One region of the Mesorhizobium sp. B2-4-2 genome, then DNA from elsewhere that is predicted to be linked to it. Evidence: predicted binding sites of a transcription regulator. Region 1 holds the regulator's gene; the other holds the start of a gene.
What was found. Region 1 encodes PhoB, which activates phosphate uptake and scavenging genes when phosphate is short. Its sites were predicted from a motif close to TGTCATNNANCTGTCAT; they were not measured.

Region 2: phnC (phosphonate ABC transporter ATP-binding protein) is a predicted target of PhoB. The motif match lies at 2,218-2,234, and genes of this name have one in related genera.

The regions. Positions count from the first base shown of each region.
Region 1 is NZ_VFVM01000015.1:92,627-97,787, reverse strand. Features, by position in the region: gene FJ942_RS25655 (ROK family protein) at 1-1,159, shown strand, start outside; gene phoB (phosphate regulon transcriptional regulator PhoB) at 1,167-1,856, opposite strand; gene phoU (phosphate signaling complex protein PhoU) at 1,876-2,583, opposite strand; gene pstB (phosphate ABC transporter ATP-binding protein PstB) at 2,609-3,412, opposite strand; gene pstA (phosphate ABC transporter permease PstA) at 3,409-4,260, opposite strand; gene pstC (phosphate ABC transporter permease subunit PstC) at 4,264-5,161, opposite strand, start outside.
Region 2 is NZ_VFVM01000002.1:2,504-7,664, forward strand. Features, by position in the region: gene phnE (phosphonate ABC transporter, permease protein PhnE) at 1-241, opposite strand, end outside; gene phnD (phosphonate ABC transporter substrate-binding protein) at 300-1,208, opposite strand; gene phnC (phosphonate ABC transporter ATP-binding protein) at 1,300-2,148, opposite strand; gene FJ942_RS03670 (DapH/DapD/GlmU-related protein) at 2,410-3,027, opposite strand; gene phnL (phosphonate C-P lyase system protein PhnL) at 3,024-3,731, opposite strand; gene phnK (phosphonate C-P lyase system protein PhnK) at 3,797-4,573, opposite strand; partial or broken gene FJ942_RS03685 (alpha-D-ribose 1-methylphosphonate 5-phosphate C-P-lyase PhnJ) at 4,702-5,161, opposite strand, start outside.

The sequences.
Region 1 (5,161 bases):
CTCGCGCACCGAGATTGCCGCGACCACCGGGCTCAGCCATTCCACCATATCGGCGATCTCCTCCGACCTGATTGGCGAAGGCATCCTGGCGCAGAGCAAGCCGAGCGAGGCCGGTGCGCTGAAACGCGGCCGGCCGCAGGTCGGCCTCAGCCTCAACCCTGAAGCCGCGGCGGTGATGACCGTGGTGCTGTCGCTGAATTTTCTCTCCGTTGCCGTCATCGACTATGCCGGCCAGGTGATATCTGAAGAGCAGCGCCGGCTGGACACGCTCACCCTGTCGCGCGAGGCGCTGATCGGCGAATGCGTGGCCATCGTCAGGCGGCGGTTCGAGGATCCCGACCTCGACGTCGGCAGCATCGCCCGTATCGCGCTGGCGATCCAGGGCATCACCGACACGGATGCGCGCACCATGCTGTGGTCGCCGATCACGCCGCAGACCGACATCGCCTTCGCCGACATACTGGAGGCCGAGTTCGGCATTCCCGCCACCATGGAGAACGATTGCAACATGATGGCGGTGGCGCTGCGCTGGCGCGATCCCCAGCGCTACCGCGACGACTTCATCGCCATCCTTTTGTCGCACGGCATCGGCATGGGCTTGGTGCTGAAGGGTGAACTGTTCACCGGCACCCATTCATCCGGAGGCGAGTTCGGCCACATGATCCATCGCCCCGGCGGGGCGCTCTGCCGCTGCGGGCGGCGCGGCTGCGTCGAGGCCTATGCCGGCAACTATGCCATCTGGCGCAACGCGAGGCAGCTTGGCGAGGACACCGAGCCCGTCGACGTCAGCGACGCCGACATGCGCACCCTGGCGGCCTCGGCGCGCGAAAAGGACGGGCCGGAGCGCGAAGCCTACCGCAAGGCCGGCGAGGCGCTGGGTTACGGCCTTGGCAGCCTGTTCGCGCTGATCGATCCGGCGCCGGTCGCCATGGTCGGCGTCAGCGCCGCCGCCTTCGACCTGATCGAGCCGGCTCTGCGCGAGGCCATTGCCCAGACCGCCGGCGGCCAGCACTCGAAATCGATTTCCTTCGACACCGAGCCGAACGAACTGCCACTGATCCGCGAGGGCTGCGCCATGCGCGCGCTGACCTTCGTCGACCAGGAGATTTTCGCGCCGGGGGCACAGGCGAAATCAGGCGTGGGCGAGAACGTTGCGTGACATATCCCTAGTCTTCGCGAATCGCATACCCCGCGCCCCGAATGGTGCGGATCACGTCAGGCATGCGGCCATTGTTGACCGCCTTGCGCAGCCGGCCGACATGCACGTCCACGGTGCGCTCGTCGATATAGATCGTTTCGCCCCAGACATTGTCGAGCAGTTGGCTGCGCGAGAACACGCGGCCGGGATGTCGCATCATGAATTCGAGCAGGCGGAACTCGGTCGGCCCGAGCCGGATCTCGCTTTTCTTGCGGTAGACCCGGTGCGATTCACGGTCGAGCACGATGTCGCCGACCTTGAGCACGCTGGACAGAACTTCGGGCTTGGCGCGGCGCAGCAGCGCCTTGACGCGTGCCATGAATTCCGGCGTTGAGAACGGCTTGACCAGATAGTCGTCGGCGCCGGTGGAGAGACCGCGCACCCGGTCGCTTTCCTCGCCGCGCGCCGTCAGCATGATGATCGGCAGCCGCTCGGTCTCGGGCCGCATGCGGAGACGGCGGCAGAGCTCGATGCCGGACACCGCCGGCACCATCCAGTCGAGCACAAGAAGGTCAGGGACATTCTCCTGCAAGCGGATCTCGGCTTCGTCGCCGCGCGTCACCACCTCTACCTGATAACCCTCCGATTCCAGATTGTAACGGAGCAGCACACCCAGCGGCTCCTCGTCCTCCACCACCATGATGCGTGGCGCGATCATCGACTGGTCACCCCTGCCGTCAAGCCGCTGGCGCCGACATCGCCGTCTCGTCCTGCTTCGGGCGATTGGCGGGCAATTGCGTGCCGGTCAGCACATAATAGGCATTTTCGGCAATGTTGGTCACGTGATCGCCGATGCGCTCGAGATTCTTGGCGCAGAACAAAAGATGCGTGCAGGCGGTGATGTTGCGCGGATCCTCCATCATGTAGGTCAGCAGCTCGCGGAAGACCGACGTGTATTTGACGTCGATGCGTTCATCGTCGGCGCGCAGCTTGGCAAGTGCCGCGGCATCGCGCGCCGCATACTCCTCGATCACGCCTTGGACCTGGATCAGCACAAGCTGCGCCATGGCGTCGATGGAGTGCGACAGGTCGCGCGGCGTGGCGGCAAGGCCGACGGTGCCGACGCGCTTGGCGATGTTCTTGGCGAGATCGCCGATGCGTTCGAGATCGCCCGCCATGCGGATCGAGCCGACGACATGGCGCAGATCGTCCGCCATGGGCTGCCGCTTGGCGATCAGGGTGATGGCGCGGTCGTCGAGTTCGCGCTGGCGCGCATCCATGATCGCGTCGTCGGAGACGACGCGCTGGGCGAGCGCGTTGTCGGAATTCAGGAGCGCCTTGGTCGCGCCGCCGACCATCGATGAGGCGAGATCGCCCATGTCGCGGATCAGCCTGCTGATCTGTCCGAGATCTTCGTCAAAGGCTGCGACTGTGTGTTCGGCCATGATCTTGGTCCTCGTATGCCTGGGATCAGCCGAAGCGGCCGGTGATATAGTCCTGCGTGCGCTTCTCGCGGGGCGACGTGAAGATCTTCTCGGTGCGGTCGAACTCGACCAGCTCGCCCAGATACATGAAGGCGGTCTGCTTCGACACGCGCGCCGCCTGCTGCATGTTGTGGGTGACGATGACGATCGTATAATCGGCCTGCAACTCGTCGATCAGCTCCTCGATCTTGGCGGTCGACAGCGGATCGAGCGCCGAGGCAGGCTCGTCGAGCAGGATGACCTCCGGCTTCACCGCCACCGTGCGGGCGATGCAGAGGCGCTGCTGCTGGCCGCCCGAAAGGCTGAGGCCGCTGGCGTTGAGCTTGTCCTTGACCTCGCTCCACAGTGCCGCGCGCTTCAGCGCCTGCTCGACACGGCCGTCCATCTCCGCCTTGCTGAGCTTCTCATAGAGCCTGACGCCGAAGGCGATGTTCTCGTAGATCGACATCGGGAACGGCGTCGGCTTCTGGAACACCATGCCGATCTTGGTCCTGAGCAGGTTGAGATCCTGCGAACGGTCGAGGATATTCTGGCCGTCGAGCAGCACCTGGCCCTCGGCGCTCTGCCTCGGGTAAAGCTCGTAGATGCGGTTGAAGACGCGCAGCAGCGTCGACTTCCCGCAGCCCGAAGGCCCGATGAAGGCGGTGACGCTGCGCTCGGGCAGCGACAGGCTGATATCCTTCAGCGCCTTCGACTGGCCATAGTAGAAATTGAGGCCCTTGACCTCGATCTTGGCTTTCTCGACCGCGACTTCGGGCGTATTCAACTCAGTGGACAACATCGGTTTCATCTGTCCTCTCTGCGTCCGGTAAGGCTGCGGGCGAAGATGCTCAGCCCGAGAACCGTAAGGGTGATTATGAGTGCGCCGGTCCACGCCAGCTGCTGCCATTCCTCGTAGGGGCTGAGAGCGAACTGGAAGATGGTGACGGGCAGGCTGGCCATCGGCGCATTGAGATTACTCGACCAGAACTGGTTGTTGAGCGCCGTGAAGAGCAGCGGCGCCGTCTCGCCGGAAATGCGGGCGATGGCCAGCAATATGCCTGTGACGATGCCCGACAGCGCCGCACGGTAGGCGACCGAGCGGATGACCACCCAGCGCGGCGCGCCGATCGCGGCGCCGGCCTCGCGCAAGGCGTTCGGCACCAGGTTGAGCATGTCCTCGGTGGTGCGAACGACGACCGGGATGACCAGGATGGCCAGTGCGACGGCACCGGCGATCGCCGAGAAATGTCCCATCGGCCGCACCAGCAGCTCGTAGACGAACAGGCCGACGATGATCGAGGGTGCCGACAGCAGGATGTCGTTGATGAAGCGCACGACGGTGGTGAGGCGCGAGAAGCGGCCATATTCGGCCATGTAGGTCCCAGCGAGGACACCGATCGGCGTGCCGACGATGACGGCGATGACTGTCATCATGATACTGCCGTAGATGGCATTGAGCAGGCCGCCGGCATCGCCGGGCGGCGGTGTCATTTCGGTGAACACAGAGAGCGAAACACCCGACAGGCCCTTATAGAGCAGTGCGCCGAGGATGAGCGCCAGCCAGGCCAGGCCGATGCCCGCCGCCGTGACGCATAGCGTCATCATCACGGCATTCCTGCGCTTGCGTCGATTGTGAAGCGATGTGGCCGTCGACATCGGTCAGGCTCCCGTGCGGCTGTCCATGCGCAGCAGCATGTAGCGCGCAAGGGCAAGGATCAGGAAAGTGATGACGAACAGGATCAGGCCGAGCGCCACCAGCGAAGACGTATAGAGATCGCCGTCGGCTTCGGTGAATTCGTTGGCGATGGTCGCCGAGATCGTCGTGCCGGGCGCGAACAGCGAGGCGCTGATGCGGTGGGCGTTGCCGATGACGAAGGTTACCGCCATGGTTTCGCCGAGCGCGCGGCCGAGGCCGAGCATGACGCCGCCCATGATGCCGACGCGGGTATAGGGGATGACGACGCGGCGCGTGACCTCCCAGGTCGTGCAGCCGATGCCGTAGGCCGATTCCTTCAGCACCGCCGGCACCGTGTCGAAGACATCCTTGGTGATCGAGGTGATGAAGGGCAGGACCATGATGGCAAGGATCATCGCCGAGGTCAGAAGGCCGATGCCGTAGGGCGGGCCGGCAAACAGGCTGGAGAGTCCCGGCACGTCGTGGAAAAGCTTGATGATGAAGGGCTGCACCGTCGTCTGCAGGAACGGCGCGAACACGAACAGGCCCCAGATGCCGTAGATGATGGAGGGTATGCCGGCAAGCAGCTCGACGGCGATGCCGATGGGGCGTCGGAGTGGCCGCGGGCAGAGTTCGGTAAGGAAGATGGCGATGCCGATGCCGATGGGAACGGCGATCAGGATAGCGATGGCGGCGGTGACGATGGTTCCGTAGATCGGGGCCAGCGCCCCGAAATTCTCGGTAACCGGGTTCCACGATTCGGTCGTCAGGAAGGAGAACCCGAATTTCGACAGCGCTTCCCACGAGCCGGCAAACAGCGAAATCGCCACGCCGCCGAGGATGAGCAGGACGAGGATGGCGGAAAAGCGTGTCGCCGCCCGG
Region 2 (5,161 bases), on a different contig from region 1:
CCCGCCAGACATCGTTCCAGTCCTTGGGAACGAGCCAGCTCAGGAAATCCAGTATGTGCGGAAGCCGGTCGAAGAAGTGTCCGGCATTGGCATCGTCGGCGAACCACATGGTGCCGCCGAGTGCGACCAACAGCAGGCCGACGCCGATGGCGGTGTAGAGCCGGCGCAAGGAGGTCTGGCGACGCCAGGCGTCGGCCATCTGGTGCGTGGCGCCGGAAGGAGCTGTCAGGGAAAGGGTCATGGTCGGAGATGCAAGAAGGGCGGCGTTTTCTCGACGCCGCCCTTCCTGACTTCTGCCTTTAGCCGCCGATGGCTGCCTTACGGGCTTCGACGATGACGTTATAGAAATCCGCCTTCACCGGAACGTAGCCGGTAAAATCACCGCCTTCGACGCCTTCGAAGCAAGCCTTGTCCTTCTTGGGCAGGTCGGTGAAGAAGGCCGCCAGCTTGGCCGTCATCTCGTCGCCGAGCGCCGTGCGCACGACCAGCGGACCGTTCGGGATCAGGCCCGAGCGCCAGACCTCGACGAAGTCGTTGGGGTCGACGGCGCCCTTGGCGACTTCCTTGTGGAAGGTGCCGGAGGTGTAGCCGTCCTTGAAGTCGCCGATGCCGGAGGAATCGTCCACGGCCACGTCGACCTTGCCGTCTCGCACGGCGAGCACATTGTTCTCATGGCCGCCATTGAACTGGGTCGAGGCGAAGAAGGTCTCGTTCGACGCGCCCGTGTCCTTCGGAATCTGCGTCAGCGGGATCAGGTAGCCGGAGGTCGAATCCGGATCGGCGTAACCGAGCTTCTTGCCCTTGGCCGACTTGATGTCGGTGATGCCGGAGGACTTCAGCGCCAGGCCGATCGAATAGTAGCCGGTCGCGCCGTCGGTCTGCTGGGTGGTGAGGATCGGGGTTACCGCCTTGGGATCCTTGAGGACGACGCTGGCATAGCCGGAAGCGCCGAGTTCGGCAAAGTCGAGCGTGCCGCCGAGCAGGCCCTGGATGACGCCGTCATAGTCGGCGGCCGGGAACAGCGAGACCTTCTCGAAGCCGAATTCAGCCTTCAGGTGATCGGCCAGGCACTGGTAGTTGCGCAGCCGGTCGGTTTCGTTCTCGCCGCCGAGGATGCCGACGCGGAATTCCTTCATATCGGCGGCATGCGCCGCGCCGGTGGCCATTGCAAGCACCGAAACGGCGCTGAAAACCATTTTCCTGAACATCTGATTTCTCTCCTGTAGGTTCCGGCCCCGCGCCGGCGGCGTTGGTGATTTTGACGGGTGCCCTGACGCGGGCTGGCGATCCAGGTCGCTCTCAGTAACCCGGGAATGCGGGTTCGAGCGGTCCGGCGGATGCGGCGATCTTTTGCTTGAAGGCAACGCTGGTCGAGGTGATGGCCTCGGATATCTCGCCGCCATTGCTGTCGGCGCCATAGACGAGACGGACGGCCTCGCGGTTAAGCTCCTCCGGCGGCCCGTCGAACACGACCTTGCCCGCGGCCATGCCGATGATGCGGTTGCAATAGGTGCGGGCGGTGTCCAGCGTGTGCAGGTTGGTGACCACGGTGATGCCCTCGCGCAAATTGATGTCCTGCAGCGAATCCATCACCACCTTGGCATTGAGCGGGTCGAGCGAAGCGATCGGTTCGTCGGCCAGGATCACCCGGGGCTGCTGCATCATGGCGCGGGCAATGGCGACACGCTGCTGCTGGCCGCCCGACAAGGTGCCGGCGGGCTGCAGCGCGGTACGGGCGATGTCGAGCCGCTCGAGGGCCGCGACCGCCTGCGCACATTCGGTTCGCGAGAACATGCCGAAAAGGTTCGACAGGGTCGGACGATGGTTCAGCCGGCCGAGCAGCACATTGGTCAGCACGTCGAGGCGCGGCACAAGGTTGAATTGCTGGAAGATCATGGCGCAGTCGCGCTGCCAGCGCCTGAGCGGCGAACCGCGCAATTGCGAGACCTCGGCTCCGTCGAAGAAAATCGATCCATGGCTGGGATCGATGAGGCGGTTGATCATACGCAGAAGGGTCGACTTGCCGGCGCCGGAACGGCCGATGACGCCGACCATCTGACCCTGCGGGATCGAGATGCTGACATCGTTAACGGCGGTGTTCTTGCCAAATCGTCGGGTGACGCCGCGGATTTCGAGCGTGGCTGACATGGTGCGTTCCCGTCCAGTCGCGGTTGAAGGTCCTGTTGACCCTCGCTAGCGCAGCGCCATGAACCTGCGGTGTCGGATTGATGTCAGTTTTGTTACCACCCACAGCCGTGTCGTGCGCGATCAGGCCAGGACCAATCAGTTCCTCGAAGTGCTTCCATGTCCCTGAAGCTGCGGAAGGCAGGCGGCTCGAGAAGACAGCCCCCTGCCCGAACTCTGTGTAAGGGATGCGAATAGTGAGCAGCCCTATTCCATTCACCACCGTCATCCACCGTATTTTTCCAGGAAAGCTTCGGCCTCGAGCTGACGGAAATCGTCGAGTGCGGCGCGCAGCCTCGCATGGTCCCAATCCCACCAGGCCAGCGCCTGGTAGCGCTCGGCGGTGCGGCGGTCGAAGCGCTCGCGGACCGGCTTTGCCGGCACGCCGGCGACGATGGTGTAGGGAGCGACATCCTTCGATACCACCGCTCCGGCGCCGACGGCGGCGCCATCGCCGACGGTGATGCCGGGCAGGACTGTCGAGCCATGGCCAAGCCATGTGTCGTGGCCGATTGTGACGCGCCTGGCGCGGCGCTCAGCGAAAAATTCGCTCTCGTGTTCGGCATCGTCCCAATAGTCCGATGCGCGGTAGGTGAAGTGGTGCAGCGTCGGTCGCCAGGTCGGGTGGTTGGTGGCGTTGATGCGCACGCTTGCCGCGATGTTGGAGAATTTGCCGATCGTCGCACACCAGACGGCGCAGTCCTGCATCATGTAGGAATAGTCGCCGAGTTCGCTTTCCGAAACCCGACAGCGGTCGGCGATTTCGGTCCACCGGCCAAGCGTCGAATTCTCCACATCCGCCGTCGGGTGGACCAGCGGCGTCTCCGACAATTTCCTGCTCATGCGGCGAGCTTTCCCGGGGCGAAGGCGGTGACGTCGATGATGCGGTCGGCCACCGCTTCGCGCACATCATGGTCGTGGAAGATGCCGAGCAGGGCGACGCCTGCCGCCTTCTTGGCGGCGATGAGTTCGATCACCACCTCGCGGTTCCTGGCATCGAGCGAAGCTGTCGGCTCGTCGAGCAGCAGGATCGGGTGCCCGGTGATGAAGCCGCGCGCGATGTTGACGCGCTGCTGCTCGCCGCCGGAGAAGGTCGCCGGCGGCAATGCCCAGAGTTTTTCCGGCAGATTAAGCTGCGCCAGCAGGGCGCGCGCCTTGCTTCTTGCTGCTTCGCGATCCTCGCCGCGCTCCACCAGCGGCTCAGCGACGACGTCGAGCGCCGATACGCGGGGCACGGTGCGCAGGAACTGGCTGACATAGCCGATGGTCTGGCGGCGCACGGCAAGCACGGTGCGCGGGCTGGCGCTGGCGAGATCGATGAGCCCGTCTTCGTGCGTGACGATGATCTGGCCTTCGTCGACGGCGTAATTGCCGTAGAGCATCTTCAGGATCGAGCTCTTGCCGGCCCCGGACGGGCCGCCGAGCACGGTGCATTCACCGGCGCGGATCGAGAAGGAGACACCGGCGACGACAGGCAGTTTGATGCCGTCGCGCAGATGCATGGTGAAGCTCTTGGCGAGATCGGAGACAACGAGAGGCGTCGGCATCAGAAGGTACTCCAATCGTTATTCGTTTGCGGGCAGGACAGAGGGGGGGTGACTTGGCGCCATCGTCAAACCTGCAGAATCGAGGAAACAAGCAATTGCGTGTACGGCGCGCGCGGGTCGTCGAGCACACGGTCGGTGAGGCCGCTTTCGACGACGCGGCCGTCTTTCATCACCATCATGCGCTGGGACAAAAGCCGCGCCACCGCGAGGTCGTGGGTGACGACGATGGCGGCGAGGCCGAGATCGGTGACGAGGCCGCGCAAGAGATCGAGCAGGCGCGCCTGCACCGAGACGTCGAGGCCGCCTGTCGGTTCATCCATGAACACCAGCCGCGGGCCGGTGACGAGGTTGCGGGCAATCTGCAGGCGCTGGCGCATGCCGCCGGAAAAGGCGCGGGGCTCGTCGTCGATGCGATCTTCCTCGATCTCGACGCGCGACAGCCAGTCGACGGCGGTGGCGCGGATCTTGCCGTAGTGGCGGTCGCCCACCGCCATCAAGCGTTCGCCGACATTGGCGCCGGCCGACACCGTCATGCGCAAGCCGTCGGCCGGATTCTGGTGGACAAAGCCCCAGTCGGTGCGCATCAGGAAGCGGCGCTCGGCCTCGCTCATGCGGTAGAGTTCGCGGAACTGGCCGTCGCGCATGCGGTAGCTGGCGGTGCCGGATGAGGGCAGCAGCCGCGTCGACAGGCAGTTGAGCAATGTCGTCTTGCCGGAGCCGGATTCGCCCACGACAGCCAGGACTTCGCCCGGCCACAGATCGAAGGTGACGTTGTCGCAGCCGACGCGCGAGCCGTAGAATTTCGAGAGCGCCGAAACGCGCAGCAAGGGTTCGTCGGTCATTGTATCTCCTTACCCTCCCCCTTGTGGGGAGGGTCGGCGCGCAGCGCCGGGGTGGGGGCTGCCGATGGGTCGCTACCCCCACCCGCGCCTTCGGCGCGACCTCCCCACAAGGGGGAGGTAGGGGTGCTGCGCCGCTTCTCGCAGTGGTCGGTGTCGGAGCAGACGAACATGTGGCCGCCGTGATCATCGAGGATGACCTCGTCGAGATAGACGTTCTCGGCTCCGCATAGCGCGCAGGGCTGGTCGAAGGTCTGCACCTCGAACGGATGATCCTCGAAGTCGAGGCTGACCACATCAGTGAAGGGCGGCAGCGCATAGATGCGCTTCTCGCGGCCGGCGCCGAACAGCTGCAAAGCCGGCGAGCGGTGCATCTTGGGATTGTCGAATTTCGGCGTCGGCGACGGGTCCATCACATAGCGGCCCTCAACCTTCACCGGATAGGCGTAGGTGGTGGCGATGCGGCCGTGCTTGGCGATGTCCTCGTAGAGCTTCACATGCATGAGGCCGTATTCCTCCAGCGCATGCATCTTGCGCGTTTCGGTCTCGCGCGGCTCGAGGAAGCGCAGGGGCTCGGGGATCGGCACCTGA